Regions from separate parts of the Streptosporangium sp. OZ121 genome, predicted to be linked through region 3. Evidence: riboswitches for the same ligand, from Rfam matches in the RefSeq annotation. Region 3 holds a riboswitch; each other region holds the start of a gene.

Region 1 (4,666 bases), on a different contig from region 3:
GGCGATAGCCGCACGGAATGCGTCAAGAGAAGGCCGAATCACCGCGGTCGGGCGCGCCTCCGCGGCCACCGCGTCAAGGGTCTTGAGACCGTCGCCGGTGTTGAGCACCACGGTCTCGGCGTCGGGGTCGAGCGTGCCCGAGGCGACCAGCTTGCGCAGCACCCCGACGACGACGCCTCCGGCGGTCTCGGCGAAGATGCCCTCGGTCCTGGCCAGCAGCCGGATCGCGTCGACGATCTCGGCGTCGGTGACGTCCTCGACCGCGCCGCCGGTGCGGCGGGCGATGTCCAGGACGTACGGGCCGTCGGCCGGGTTGCCGATCGCCAGCGACTTGGCGATCGTGTCCGGCTTGACCGGGCGGATCACGTCGTGGCCCGCCTTGTAGGCGGCGGAGACCGGGGAGCACCCCTCGGCCTGGGCCGCGAAGATCTTGTACGGCCTGTCCTCGACCAGGCCGAGCGCGATCAGCTCCTTGAAGCCCTTGTCGACCTTCGTGAGCTGCGAACCCGACGCGACCGGGATGACGATCTGGTCGGGGATGCGCCAGCCGAGCTGCTCGGCGATCTCGTAGGCCAGGGTCTTGGACCCCTCCGCGTAGTACGGCCGGAGGTTGACGTTGACGAAGCCCCACTGGTCGCCCAGCTCGTCGCCGATGAGCTCGGAGCAGAAGCGGTTCACGTCGTCGTACGTGCCCTCGATGCCGATGAGCCTGCCGCCGTACACGGAGGCCATGACGATCTTGGCCTGTTCCAGGTCGGAGGGGATGAACACGCAGGCGTCCAGCCCGGCCCGCGCGGCGGCGGCGGTCACGGCGCCGGCCAGGTTGCCGGTGGAGGAGCAGGAGAGGGTGTGGAAACCGAAGTTGCGGGCGGCCTCGACGGCGATGGCCACCACGCGGTCCTTGAAGGAGTGCGTGGGGTTGCCGGAGTCGTCCTTCACGTGCAGGGAGCGGATGCCCAGCTCGCGGGCGAGATTGCCGGCGTTGACGAGCTTGGTCCAGCCGGGCGCCATGTTGGGCTTGGCCGCCACGTCGTCGGGGACGGGCAGCAGCGAGCGGTAGCGCCAGATGTTGGTCGGCCCCTCGGCGATGCGCTCCCGGGTCACACGCCCGAAGTCGTACGCGATCTCAAGGGGCCCGAAACACTCGTTACAGGCGAAGCTGGGGCCGAGGTCGTAGCGGGCACCGCACTCCCGGCAGGACAGGGCGACGGCGGGGCCGAAGCGCCGGTCTCGCGCGTCGCCGGCACGACCGGAGGAGGTGGCGGTGTTGTTCTCAGTGGTTGCGAGCGCCATGAAGCGAGGCCTTTCCCTCATCTTCGTCTGGACCACCCTGGTCACAGACCGGAATTGGCACCTGTCCCGGCCGACCTCGTTCAGATCACGAGTCTTGAACCGGGATGGTTGCCGGGGCTTCGCAGGGCCGGTCCCTCCACCCCTCTGGATGAGCAAATATTCAGTTGGAAACCTGACACACAGGTCTTGAGCACTCTACCCCGCCCCACCGCCCTCCTGACTCCTTGTCTCACTGTGCGAGACATGGCGTGTTATCCAGCGGACGACCGGACCCGGGCCGCCGGTCGCGAGGCACCCGGCACGCGTCCCGGACGGCAGGCGGGGCCCCCGCCGGACCCGCGATCCTCGGTGATCGCGGGTCCGGCGGGGGCCCCGTCCCCTTCCGGTCATCGCCGCCGGAGGCGACCCGCCGGAGCGGTCATCACCTCCCGAGGCGACCCGCCGGAGCGGTCACGGCACTCGGCACCCGGAACCCCAGGGTGTAGGGGCCGGAGCCGGCCGCGCTGAACACCCGGTAGCGGTAGTAGCCGGGCGTGCCGGTGTAGGAGATCCTCTCGTCGGGACCCGCGCTGTCGGAGGTGGCGACGACCGCCCAGTTCCTGCCGTTCCACTTCTGCAGGTAAAGGTCGAAGTCGGTGCCGTCGGCGCCGTCCAGGCAGGCGGTCTGGAGACCTCCGACGGTCAGCCTGTAGTACAGGCCCCTCGGCTGGTAGGCGGACCGGCCGGCGGCCAGGGTGCCGGTGTAGGTGTTCGGGAAGCCGGTGCAGGTGCCCGTGACCGGCGGCGGCGGATTGCCCGCGGTGGTCCTCAGGCTCAGGCCGTAGGCGGTGAGGATCTCGCCGACCGGCTGGAAGTAGGTGGTGCCGCCCTGGCTGCAGTCGCCGGTGCCGCCGGAGGTGACGCCCTGGGCCTGGTCGATGGAGATGAACGAGCCGCCGGAGTCTCCGGGTTCGGCGCAGACGTTGGTGCGGGTCAGCCCGAAGACGGTGCCCTGGGGGTAGGTGACGCTGGCGTCGTGCTGCTGGATGAGGCCGCAGTGCCAGTCGGTGGTGGAGCCGGACCGGCAGACCGAGGCCCCCTCGACGGCGACCCGGGCGCCGGCGACGGGCACGGTGCCGCCCGCGCCGTTGTCCACCGTCGGGGTGGCGGTCCAGTCGCTGTTGGTCGCGACCCAGGAGTAGTCGCTGCCCGGGAAGACCGATCCCTGGAAGGTGCCCTGGGCGACGCGGTTGAAGCCGGTGGTGGCGGCGCCGGTCCTGCCGCAGTGACCCGCGCTGACGAAACCCTGCTGGGTGCCCTTGAGCACGGAGAAGCCGATCGAGCAGCGGCTGGTGACGCCGATGTAGTAGGCGTTGCCGCCCACCAGGTCGTTCAGGGTCAGGGGAACCTCGGTGCTGGGCAGCACGACCACCGCCTCCTCGTCCACCCCCGCGCTCTCGACGAAGTTCTGGGCGTCATCAGGTTTCGGGGAGAGGACGACCACCTTGTTCCTCTTCACGTCGACGAAGCGCGCGCTCGACACGAGCGGCCGCGGGGGCAGGGCTTCGTCGATCTTCTGCTTGGTCACGGTGAGCTCCGCCAGCGACCTGGGGACGACCTCGGCCTGGGCTCCCGCGTCGAGGATCGTGGGGATGTCGGCGGCACTGGTGGTGGCCGCCACCAGGGTGTGCGCGGTGCTTCCCCTGAGCCAAACACCGCCGAAACGGGGGCCGAGCCTTCTGCTCAGCTGTATCGCGACCGGGCTCAGGCGGGCCTCGTTGAGCAGCCGGGCCTGGGCCTGGGCCGGGGTCAGGCCGAGATCGCGCTCGAGCGCCTCCAGCATGTTCGGCGGCGGTTTCAGCGCGGCCGACACGGCCGACACGGCCGTGGTGGCGGACGGGGCGGCGGGCATGGCCGGAGCACCCGCCGCCCGGCGTTCGGCGCCGGCCGGTACGGCGGCCAGGGCAAGTGCGGTGGCCGCCAGGACGCATGTCGTGGAAACAGTGTGTCTGCGGAACATGTGGTCTCTCCTCGACCTCGGCTTGCACAGGGTGAGGGGAGATCGCCACATGTCACCGATTGATCACGCGACGTGGGCAACGCCACCCTAAATCAGGTGAGGCCGCCGGAGCCGCACGCCACGCGGAAGGCGCTCTTCGACGGTTCCCACCGGCCGGGCACCCCGGCGGACAACCCGTCAGAGGCCGGAGACCGGGCGGTGGTTCAGAAGCCGTAGGCGTCGCCCAGGGCGCCCTGGACGTACTTGCGCGCCTGGTGGATGCGTGACTTGGCGGTGCCCAGCGGGATGCGGAGCTGCTCGGCCACCTCGTTGTAGTCGAGCTGGCAGATGTCGCGCAGCACCAGCGCCTGGGCCAGCTCCGGCTTCTCGGCCTCCAGCGCCTCCATCGCGTCGAGCAGGTCCAGCCGGGACCCGGCGATCACGCTCACCCGGGCCACGTCCGGCTTCTGCAGCGGCAGCTCGTCGGAGCTCTGCTCGGCCGCGCGGCGCTTCAGCGAGCGGTAGGTGGTCCTGGCGCAGTTGGCGGTCACGATGTGCAGCCAGGTGCTGAACCGTGCGCGCCCCTCGAAGCGGCCGATGTTGCGCGCCACCGCGAGCAGGGTGTCCTGGCAGGCCTCCTCGGCGTCCTGCCGGAAGGGGAGGATCCGGCCGCAGTGCCTGAACACGGCGGGCTCGATCCGCTTCAGCAGCTCACCGAGAGCGCGGTGGTCGCCCTGGGCGGCCGATCGGGCCAGGTCCTCGGTCGTCTCGTCCAGCGCCATCACGGGCCCCCATCAGCGGTCACGGTCGCTGGACATCCTACGGTCGGGGGTCGCGGATGGTGACCCTCCCTCACCGCCACAAGAAGGGTGATAGAGCGGGGCTCATCACTCCACCTACTGACAAGAGCTGACACAATTCGATGGACGCCGTTCCTTCCTTGACCTGAAGAGCGAGGACATCCCGACGAGGTGCCGGTTAACCTTGGGGTCTCCACGCTCAAGGAGAATCGATGAGCGCGATCCTGGTGGCCTCCAACCGAGGCCCCGTCTCCTTCACCCTCTCCGAGGACGGTTCGCTGTCCATGCGCAGGGGAGGTGGCGGCCTGGTCTCCGGCCTGTCGGAGGTCGCGAAAGACCTCGACGTCCTGTGGGTCTGCGCGGCGCTGTCCGACGGCGACCGCGGCGCCGTGCGGCTGGCCCCCGGCGGCCGGCTCGACCAGGCGGGCTACGACACCGGGGCGCTGCGGATGCTCGACATCCCCCCGGCGACCTTCCACCGCGCGTACAACGCGGTCGCCAACTCCACCCTCTGGTTCGTCCACCACCTTCTCTACGACACCCCCAACAGGCCCTACTTCGACGCCAGGTTCCGCCGGGAGTGGGAGTCGTACCA
Region 2 (4,666 bases), on a different contig from region 3:
TCACGCGCGGCGGCCCGCCGCAGGGCGGCCGAGCTGCTGGAGCGGTTCGACCTGGCCGAGGCGGGGAGGCGGCGGGTCGGCACGTACTCGGGCGGCATGTGGCGACGGCTGGACCTGGCCGCGGGGCTGGTCGGCGCGCCGTCGGTGATCTTTCTCGACGAGCCGACCACCGGTCTCGACGTGCGGAGCAGGCAGGCGATGTGGGAAGTGATCACCCAGCTCACCGGCTCGGGCACCACGGTCTTCCTGACCACCCAGTATCTGGAGGAGGCCGACAGCCTGGCCGACAGGATCGCGTTGCTCGACGGCGGGCGGGTGGTCGCGGAGGGCACCGCCGACGAGCTCAAGGCGAGGGTCGCCGCCTGGCGGCTGGACCTCGTCCTGTCCGACGCGCGGTCGTTCGCCGAGGTGACGTGCCTTCTCGGGGCGCGGGCCGTCCACGCCGATCTCGCCACGCTGACCGTCGGGGCGGCCACCGACGGGAGCGCCACGGGGATCCGGGCCCTGCTGGACGAGGTGGACCCGGGGCGCTCGGCGGTCGAGAGGTTCACCGTGCGCGGCGCCACGCTCGACGACGCGTTCCTCGCGCTGACGGACAGGGAGCGGGCCGGTGTCTGAACTCGCCGCCTGGCCGGTGATGACCGGCCGTGCCGTCCGCCTGTCGCTGCGCAACCTCGACGCGCTGCTCACCTCGTTCCTGATGCCCGTCCTGGTCATGCTGCTGTTCGTCTACCTGTTCGGCGGCGCGATCCAGACCGGCACCGACTACGTCACCTACGCCGTCCCCGGCATCCTCGTCATGTGCGCCTCCTACGGCGCCTCCCTGACCGCGGTCGCCGTCAGCCACGACATGAGCCGGGGGATCGTCGACAGGTTCAGGTCGATGGACGTCGGCGGCGGGGCGTTCCTGGGCGGGCACGTGGCCGCGAGCACCGTGCGCAACCTCACTTCGCTCGCCGTCGTGTTCGCCGTCGCGTTCCTGCTCGGCTTCCGGGCGGACGCGGGCCTGTCCGGCTGGGCCGCGGCGGTGGGGGTCCTGGTGGTGTTCGTCCTGGCCATGTCCGCGGTCTCGGCCCTGGTCGGCCTGCTGGCCAGGACACCGGAGGCCGCGGGCGCCTTCACCTTCCTGGTGATGTTCCTGCCCTACCCGAGCAGCGCCTTCGTCCCGGTGCACACCATGCCCGCGTGGCTGCACGGGTTCGCGGAGAACCAGCCGGCCACGCCGATCATCGAGTCCGTACGCGGCCTGCTGCTCGACCGGCCCGTGGGGAGCGACCCGTGGAAGGCGCTGGCCTGGTGCGGCGGTTTCCTGCTGGTCTCGACGGTCCTCTCCGGCGGGATGTTCCGCCGCCGCGCCCGCTGAGGTCGCGGGGGCGCCGGGAGCGGTGGGGGTGGCGCCGCCCCCGGTACCCCCCGGTGCCCCCGCCCATGGTTCAGCCGACCAGGGTGAGCCAGCGCGGCGCGTCCCCGAAGGGGGCGGTGCGGGAGGTGACGGCCTCCATCAGCCAGGCGGCCGAGGCGCGGGCGTTCTCGACCACGTCGGGCGGGTAGGCGTACTTGACCTGGTGCTCCTCGAACTCGTCCTCGTCGTCCAGGAAGACCCGGCTCGGGCGGCCCTTCAGCAGGTTCCGGCGGGTCCGGATCACGTCGAGGTCCAGGTCGACCATGGTGACCTCGCCGTCTCTCCACTCCGGCACCGTGGAGACGTCGCAGTAGATCTCGTGCTTGTTCGGGGCGGCGTTGAAGGCGGCCGTCCACCAGGCGTCGCGGGGGAAGAGCATCACGAACGGATGCGGCCAGGCGACCGCGGGACCGTCGCCCTTGTGACCACTGGAGCCGGCCACGCAGCCCGTCCACACCCCGTGCTCGTCCTCGCCGAGGAGCAGGCCGCGGTGGTGCCAGTGCAGTGACCCGTCGTACTTGCGGTAGACCACGTTCACGCTCTCATAGGACATTCCACGACACTAAGGCTTGACAGAGATCTATGTATTTCCTACCCTATAAATAGGTTAAGAGCGTCAGTGAGAAGCCCCGGCCGGCTGACCGGCAACCCTCGCACCGCGGCGGGGTGCCCCCGGGGGAGACCTGGCGGCACGGTGGGCGTGCCGCAAGCGCGGACTCCCTCACCAGGGTCACCGAGACATGCCCGGGAGCGCCACATGTCGAAGACCAGCACACCGAACCACGCGAGCCCCGTCGGCCTCGACACCCACGGCCACCACCGGCCCGGTGGCAGGCCCGGCCCGCGTTGTCCCTTCCAGGGGCGGATCGGCACACCCGCCTTCCCCGCCGAGCCCGGGCGCCACCACCTCTACGTCGCGGCCGTCTGTCCGTACGCGCAGCGCGCGGCCGTGGTCGCCTTCCCGGTCGAGCCGTCGCACGCCGACCGGGACCGCCCGCGCCGCAGAGCCGCCGTATGAGCGCCGCGATCGCCGTCGTCGGCGCCGGGCCGACGGGCACCTGCCTGGTGGAGCGCATCTGCGCCAACGCCGCCGACCTGCTCGGCTGGCCGTCGCTGGACGTCCACGTGATCGACCCCCACCCGCCGGGCGGCGGGCGCGTCTGGCGCCACGACCAGCCGGACCTGCTCTGGATGAACTCCACCGCCGCCGACGTGACGCTCTTCACCGACGAGTCGGTGCGCTGCGAGGGACCGATCCGCCCCGGACCCACGCTGGCCGAGTGGCTCGGCTGCGACCCCGGCGGGTTCGCCTCCCGCCCGGCACAGAACGGCTACCTCTCCCACGTCTTCCGGCAGGCGGTGGCGACCGCCCCGCGCGGCGTCCGGGTGCACGTGCACGCCGCCCGCGCCGTCGACCTCGCCGAGGTCACGGCCTCCCGGTTCGCGGTGAACGGCCGGGACGCGCTCCGGTTCGGCACCCGTGACCGGCGGCGACTGCGCGGCCGGTTCGTGGGGCTGGTGTTCCAGGACGCGCTGACGTCGTTCGACCCGCTCCGTACCGTCGGCGACGAGATCGCCGAGGTGCTCGCCACCCACGACGTCGTACCCCGCGCCGCCCGGAGGGAGGGGCGTGGAGGAGGGGCACGTGGATGAGGTGTTCTTCCTGCCCCGGCACGACTACACCCGCGAGCTGCTCGGCGCGGTGCCCAAGCTGGTGCCGGCCGAGCCCTGACGGAGGCCACGGATGTCGGGCAGGGCCAGCACCCCCAGGCAGGAGATCGCCAGCAGCGCCGCCGCCCCGTACAGGGTGGGGGCCGTGCCCACCGCCCCGGCCAGCGGCCCGGCCAGCGCCATGCCGAGGGGGGTCAGCCCGAGGGAGAGCAGCCAGTCGTACGCGGACACCCGTGAGATCGCCTCGGCCGGGATGTGCTCCTGCACGGCGGTCTCCCACATGGGGGACATGAAGGCCAGGCCGCCGGTCATCAGCCCGTAGGCCACCGCGACGGTCGGTGCGGGCGCTTCGGCGGCGAGCAGGACCAGGGGCAGGGCGCCGAGCGTGAGCGCGACGTTGGCCACGACCAGAGGCCTTCGCGGCCTCGCCCGCAGTGCCAGCAGCGCGCCGCACAGGGCGCCGACCGTGCCGCCCTGCACGATCGTGCCCCAGGCGAGCTCGCCCCCGAGGGTCGTGACGGCGATCACGGGGCCGATCGTGATCAGGGCACAGCGGCTGAGGTTCCACATGGAGTGGCCGACGAGGTTCGTCCAGTACCACCGGTGGCGGCGCAGCTGGGCCCAGCCCTCGGCCAGCTGCCTGACGAACCGCTCGCGCGGCGCGGGCGGGATCGGCGCGAGCCGGAGCCGGCCCAGCAGCACCGCGCTGGCCGTGAACGTCGCGGCGTCCAGGAGCAGTGCCCAGCCGGGGCCGGCGGTCAGCGCGAGGGCGGTGGCGATCCCCGGGCCGAGCAGCATGGACCCGCGCTGGGCGATCGCCATGAGCGCGTTGGCCCGGGAAAGGTGCTCCGCCGCCACGGTGGCGGGCACCAGGCCGGTCGTGGCGGGCAGGAAGAACGCGGAACCGGCCCCCGAGACGGCGGCCAGCGCCGCCAGGTGGACGATGTCGACCGTGCCGGTGATCAGCTCGAGGCCCATGGCGGCGTGGGCGAGCCCGCGCACCACGTCGGCGCCGATCATCACGCGACGGCGCGGGAGCCGGTCGGCCCACACGCCGCCGGGCAGCATCAGCGCCACCGTGGCGATCGACTGGGCGGCCAGGACCACCCCGAGGTCGGTGGCCGAGCCGGTCGCGGTGACGATCGCCAGCGCGAGGGCCACGACGGTGATGGAGTCGCCGATGTGCGAGAGGGTCTGGCCGGTCCACAGCAGGCGGAAGCGAGGATCTCGCAAGGGGGCCCATAAACCGCGCGAAGGAGTCATGGATGGAAATTTACTACGAAAACATAATATATGCATCCGTATTAAAGGTGATGTGGCGTCGACGGCGATCCGGCGGAGGGCGGCGTTACCCTTTGGGCATGCCAGAGCCTGATTCCATCGACCGGCACATCGCGCACTGGTCCCGCGAGCTGTCCGACCTCGATCCGCAGGTCGAGGGGATCATCACGCGCATGCAGGCGCTCGCGCGGCTGCTCAAGCGGAACAAGGACGCCTGGCTGAGCGAGGGAGGGCTCAAGCCCTGGGAGTTCAACGTCCTCCACCATCTGGTCGCGGTCGGGCCGCCCTACCGGGCGACCCCTTCACAGCTGG
Region 3 (4,666 bases):
GACCACGCAGCGCGAGGCGTTGCGCGCCCTCGGGATCACCGGAGGCCGCCCGCCGGTCGAGCAGGCCAGGAACGACCCGCGCGGCTACCTGCAGGCCCTCGCGAGGGCCTCGGAGGAGGCGGAGCTCATCGCCGCGGGCGGCCTCGGCGGGTTCGGCTGGCTGTCGCAGAGCCGTCACTGACCCGCCGGACCGACGTCGTTCCCGCGGGGCCACGGTGCGGGCGGCGGAGCCGGCGGGGCGCCGCCCGGCCGCCGTGCCCTCGTCCACGGACGGCACGGGCCGGGCACACCCGTGGCCCGTCCGCGTCGCCCGCTCCGGCTGCTTCGTCCGAGGCCGGTTCAGACCCGCGCCTCCAGGTCCGAGGCCGGTTCAGACCCGCACGTCCAGGGAGGTGAGACCGCGGATGACGTAGCCCGGTCCCCAGACGGGCTCGGCGGCGAGTTCCATCTTCGGGGCCTTGCGCAGCAGGGCGCCGAAGGACTCGATCAGCTCGACCCTGGCCAGCGGTGCCCCGAGGCAGAAGTGGATCCCTGCGCCGAAGGAGATGTGCGGGTTGTCGGCCCGGCCCACGTCCAGGCGGGCGGGGTCGGCGAAGACCTCGGGATCGCGGTTGGCCGAGCCGAACAGCAGCGCCACCTCGGTGCCGCGCGGGATGTCGACCCCGCCCACCGAGATGTCCTCCAGCACCCAGCGCTCGAACATCTGCAGCGGGGTGTCCCAGCGCATCAGCTCCTCGACCGCCGTGGGCAGCAGGGTGTGGTCGGCGCGGAGCCGGTCCAGCTCGGCCGGGTTGCGGAACAACGACCACCAGCCGTTGCCGGTGACGTTGACGGTGGCCTCGTGCCCGGCGTTGAGCAGCAGCACGCAGGTGCCGACCAGCTCCTCCTCGGTGAGCCTGTCACCCTCGTCGGCCACCAGGGCGAGCGCGCTGATCAGGTCGTCGCCGGGGTCGGCCCTGCGGGCGCGGGCCAGCTCGACGAGATAGGCGGAGAACTCCTCGGCCGCCCGTACGGCCGTGTGCTGGGCCTCGACCGACGGCTGGAGCTCGTACATGCCGCAGATGTCGGCCGACCAGGGCCGCAGCAGGTGCCGGTCGGCCTCGGGGACGCCCAGCATCTCGGCGATCACGGTGACCGGGAGCGGCTCGGCGACCTCGGCGATCAGGTCTCCGCCGCCGCGCTCGACGAAGTCGTCCACCAGTTCCCCTGCCATCCGGGCGACCTTGGGGCGGAGCGCCTCGACCATGCGGGGGGTGAACGCCTTCGACACCAGCCGCCGGAGCCTGGTGTGCACCGGCGGCTCGACATCGAGCATTCCCGCCCTGATCACCCGCCAGAACGGGTCCTGGAACTCTGGGTCGTCCGGCCTGCCGAACTCCTGGTGCGAGGCCACGTGCAGGTAGGAGCGGCCGAGCCTGCGGTCTCGCAGCAGCGCGTTGACGTCGGCGTGCCTGGCCACCAGCCACTGGCCGGTCGGTTCGAAGAAGCTGACCGGCCGCTCCCGCCTCAGCTCGTCGTAGACGTCATAGGGGTGGGCGACGAATTCCGGATTCCAGGGATCAAAGCGCACGTAAGCATCGTAATCCCCGGTCCAGGATCAGGTCTGCTCGTCCGGCTTCCCCCTCTCGACCGGCTCGTCCGCCCGGCCCGCCGGGGTCTCCGCGCCCACCGGGGCCTCCGTGCCCTCCGGCGTCTCCGGGCCGGCCTCGCCGTCGGCCTCGTAGCGGGAACGCAGCTCGACCGGCTTCCGCCCCGCCTTGCCGCGCATCCGGATGTTCAGCAGCTCCACCAGCAGCGAGAACGCCATCGCGAAGTAGATGTAGCCCTTCGAGATGTGCTGCTCGAACCCCTCGGCGATGAGCACGACGCCGACCAGCACCAGGAAGGACAGGGCGAGCATCTTGATGCTCGGGTGCCGGTCCACGAAGCGGCTGATCGGCCCGGAGGCGACCAGCATCACGATGACCGAGACGATGACGGCCGCGACCATGACGCCCAGCTCGTCGACCATGCCGACCGCGGTGATCACCGAGTCGAGCGAGAAGACGACGTCGAGGATCATGATCTGGATGATCACCGAGGTGAAGGAGGAGGCGACCTTGCCCTCGGAGTGGTGGGCCTCTCCCTCCAGGCTGCCGTGCATCTCGTGGACGCTCTTGCCCAGCAGGAACAGGCCGCCGAGTATCAGGATCAGATCGCGCCCCGATATCCCCTGCCCGAAGACCTCGAACATCGGTTCGGTGAGCCTCACCACCCACGACAACGCCAGCAGCAGCAGGAGGCGGCTGAGCAGGGCGACGGCGAGGCCGAGCTTGCGGGCCTTGTCGCGCTGCTCGGGCGGGAGCTTGCCCACCAGGATCGAGATGAAGATGATGTTGTCGATTCCCAGGACGATCTCCAGGGCGACAAGGGTGAAGAACCCTATCCATATCTCCGGGCTGGTCACCCAGTCCATTGCTTCCTCCTTCGTCGGCCGGCGCCCGAACGCACCGCCGGCCCAGCTGCCCGAGTGCTTCTTCGACTGACTGCCTGGACGACCGGGGAACGCCGGGAGTTCCTTCCCCCTCATCACGCTTCGCTGTCAAATCCGCCGGGCGTTCCCGAGGACGCCCGCTCCGGCTCCGATATCGGGTTGATCACGTTTCGGACTTGCGGGGCACCGCGAGGTGTCGGTTATAGTTCCCCCGTAGGTCATGAGTGCCAGTGACAAGCCCCGGCTCGCTGGCCGGCAACCCTCGCGTCCGCGGCGGGGTGCCCCGGGTGAGGACCTGGTCCGGCACGAGGTGTGCCGGGCAAGCGCGGGCTCCAGGCACCTGTGTCATGGGTTGGGGTCCGATGACCTCGAAGGAGCCCTGGCATGTCCACCCTGACGATCTTCACCCCCGCGAGCCCCGCCCCCGTCGTCCCGGCCACCGCCGCCGCTCCGGTGACCGTCCCCGAGACCTACGCGTCCGGTGACCGCCCGATCCCGGCCGTGCTCGGCTCGGACCTGGAGGTCCCGGTCAGGGGCGGCAGGCTCGTCCGCTACGCCAACCTCGACTACGCCGCGAGCGCCCCCTGTCTGGAGCCGGTCAGCGCCGCCGTCGCCGCCGCGCTCCCGGCCTACTCCAGCGTCCACCGCGGCGCCGGGTACGCGTCCCAGCTGACCACGGCCCGCTACGAGCAGGCCAGGCACACGGTGCGCGCCTTCGTCGGCGCCCGTCCCGACGACTCGGTGATCTTCACCCGCAACACCACGGACGCGACCAACCTGCTGGCCCGCAGCCTGCCCGAGGGCACCACCGCCGTGGTCTTCGACACCGAGCACCACGCCTCGCTGCTGCCCTGGGAGCGGGTCGTGCGGCTGGCGGCCCCCGCCTTCCCCGGCGAGGCCGTCCGCGCCGCCGACGACGCCCTCGCCTCGATCGACGGCCCCAAGCTGCTGGTCGTGACCGCCGCCTCCAACGTCACCGGGGAGCTCTGGCCGATCGCCGCGCTGGCCCACATCGCCCACCGCCACGGGGCCCGCGTCCTCGTCGACGCCGCGCAGCTCGTCCCGCACCGCCGCCTCAACCTGACGGCGCTCGACCTGGACTACGTGGTCTTCTCCGGCCACAAGCTCTACGCGCCGTTCGGCACCGGCGCGCTGATCGGCCGTTCCGACTGGCTGGCCGAGGCCGAGCCGTACCTGCGGGGCGGCGGCGCGGTGAAGGCCGTGAACGACGACGGCACCGAGTGGCACGACGACCCCGAGGCCCGGCACGAGGCGGGAACCCCGAACGTGCTGGGCGCCGTCGCGCTCGCCGCGGCCTGCGACGCCCTGACCGCCACCGGCTGGACCCCGCTGGTCCGCGAGGAGGAGCACCTCCTCGAGCGCCTGCGCGCGGGTCTCGCCTCCGTCCCCGGCGTGCACGAGCTGTCCCTGTGGGGCCCGGACCACCCGCGCGTCGGCATCGTCTCCTTCGTGGTGGACGGCTTCACCGCCCGCGAGGTCGCCGAGGTCCTGTCCGGCGACTACGGCATCGGCGTCCGCGACGGCAAGTTCTGCGCCCACCCCTTCGTACGGCACCTGCTGGGCGCCAAGGACGGCGGCTGCGACGACGTCACCGCCTCCGCCGTCCGCGCCTCCATCGGCATCGGTACCACCTCCGAGCACGTCGACCGGTTGATCGACGCCCTGCGGGATCTTGCCTCGCGCGGCTGACGTGACAGCATGGCCCTATGACTGAAGGCGCGCCCCGCGAGCTGAGCGTGGGAATGGGGGCGGGGGCCGAGGCCGTGCGGGGGGCGCACGGCAAGGAGCTCGCGACCGAGGACATGATCCTCAACATCGGCCCGCAGCACCCGTCCACGCACGGCGTGCTGCGGCTGCGGCTCACCCTGGACGGGGAACGGATCAGCTCGGCCGAGCCGATCGTGGGCTACATGCACCGGGGCGCGGAGAAGCTCTTCGAGGTGCGCGACTACCGGCAGATCATCGTGCTGGCCAACCGGCACGACTGGCTGTCGGCGTTCGCCAACGAGCTGGGCGTCGTGCTCGCGGTGGAACGGATGCTCGGCATGGAGGTGCCGGTCAGGGCGGTCTGGACGCGCACGCTGATGGCCGAGCTCAACCGGGTGCTCAGCCACCTGATGTTCCTCGGCTCCTACCCGCTGGAACTCGGCGCGATCACCCCGGTCTTCTACG

What was found. A riboswitch is a leader RNA that binds a small molecule or an ion and turns the genes downstream of it on or off. The one in region 3 is predicted to bind S-adenosylmethionine.
Region 1: it holds a riboswitch for S-adenosylmethionine, as region 3 does, so the genes downstream of both, thrC (threonine synthase) here and ACTOQ1_RS30215 (aminotransferase class V-fold PLP-dependent enzyme) in region 3, are expected to answer to the same signal.
Region 2: it holds a riboswitch for S-adenosylmethionine, as region 3 does, so the genes downstream of both, ACTOQ1_RS32240 (hypothetical protein) here and ACTOQ1_RS30215 (aminotransferase class V-fold PLP-dependent enzyme) in region 3, are expected to answer to the same signal.

What each region holds. Positions count from the first base shown of each region.
Region 1 is NZ_JBPXMC010000052.1:26,320-30,985, reverse strand. It holds gene thrC (threonine synthase) at 1-1,293, opposite strand, end outside; SAM riboswitch class I at 1,308-1,448, opposite strand; gene ACTOQ1_RS41885 (S1 family peptidase) at 1,715-3,292, opposite strand; gene ACTOQ1_RS41880 (RNA polymerase sigma factor) at 3,496-4,053, opposite strand; gene ACTOQ1_RS41875 (alpha,alpha-trehalose-phosphate synthase (UDP-forming)) at 4,284-4,666, shown strand, end outside.
Region 2 is NZ_JBPXMC010000024.1:103,093-107,758, reverse strand. It holds gene ACTOQ1_RS32255 (ATP-binding cassette domain-containing protein) at 1-618, shown strand, start outside; gene ACTOQ1_RS32250 (ABC transporter permease) at 611-1,363, shown strand; gene ACTOQ1_RS32245 (DUF402 domain-containing protein) at 1,434-1,955, opposite strand; SAM riboswitch class IV at 2,008-2,120, shown strand; gene ACTOQ1_RS32240 (hypothetical protein) at 2,160-2,420, shown strand; gene ACTOQ1_RS32235 (FAD/NAD(P)-binding protein) at 2,417-3,055, shown strand; gene ACTOQ1_RS32230 (MFS transporter) at 3,080-4,306, opposite strand; gene ACTOQ1_RS32225 (MarR family winged helix-turn-helix transcriptional regulator) at 4,435-4,666, shown strand, end outside.
Region 3 is NZ_JBPXMC010000021.1:103,123-107,788, forward strand. It holds gene ACTOQ1_RS30200 (SAM-dependent methyltransferase) at 1-181, shown strand, start outside; gene ACTOQ1_RS30205 (cytochrome P450) at 371-1,570, opposite strand; gene ACTOQ1_RS30210 (TerC family protein) at 1,598-2,455, opposite strand; SAM riboswitch class IV at 2,690-2,805, shown strand; gene ACTOQ1_RS30215 (aminotransferase class V-fold PLP-dependent enzyme) at 2,858-4,183, shown strand; gene ACTOQ1_RS30220 (NADH-quinone oxidoreductase subunit D) at 4,201-4,666, shown strand, end outside.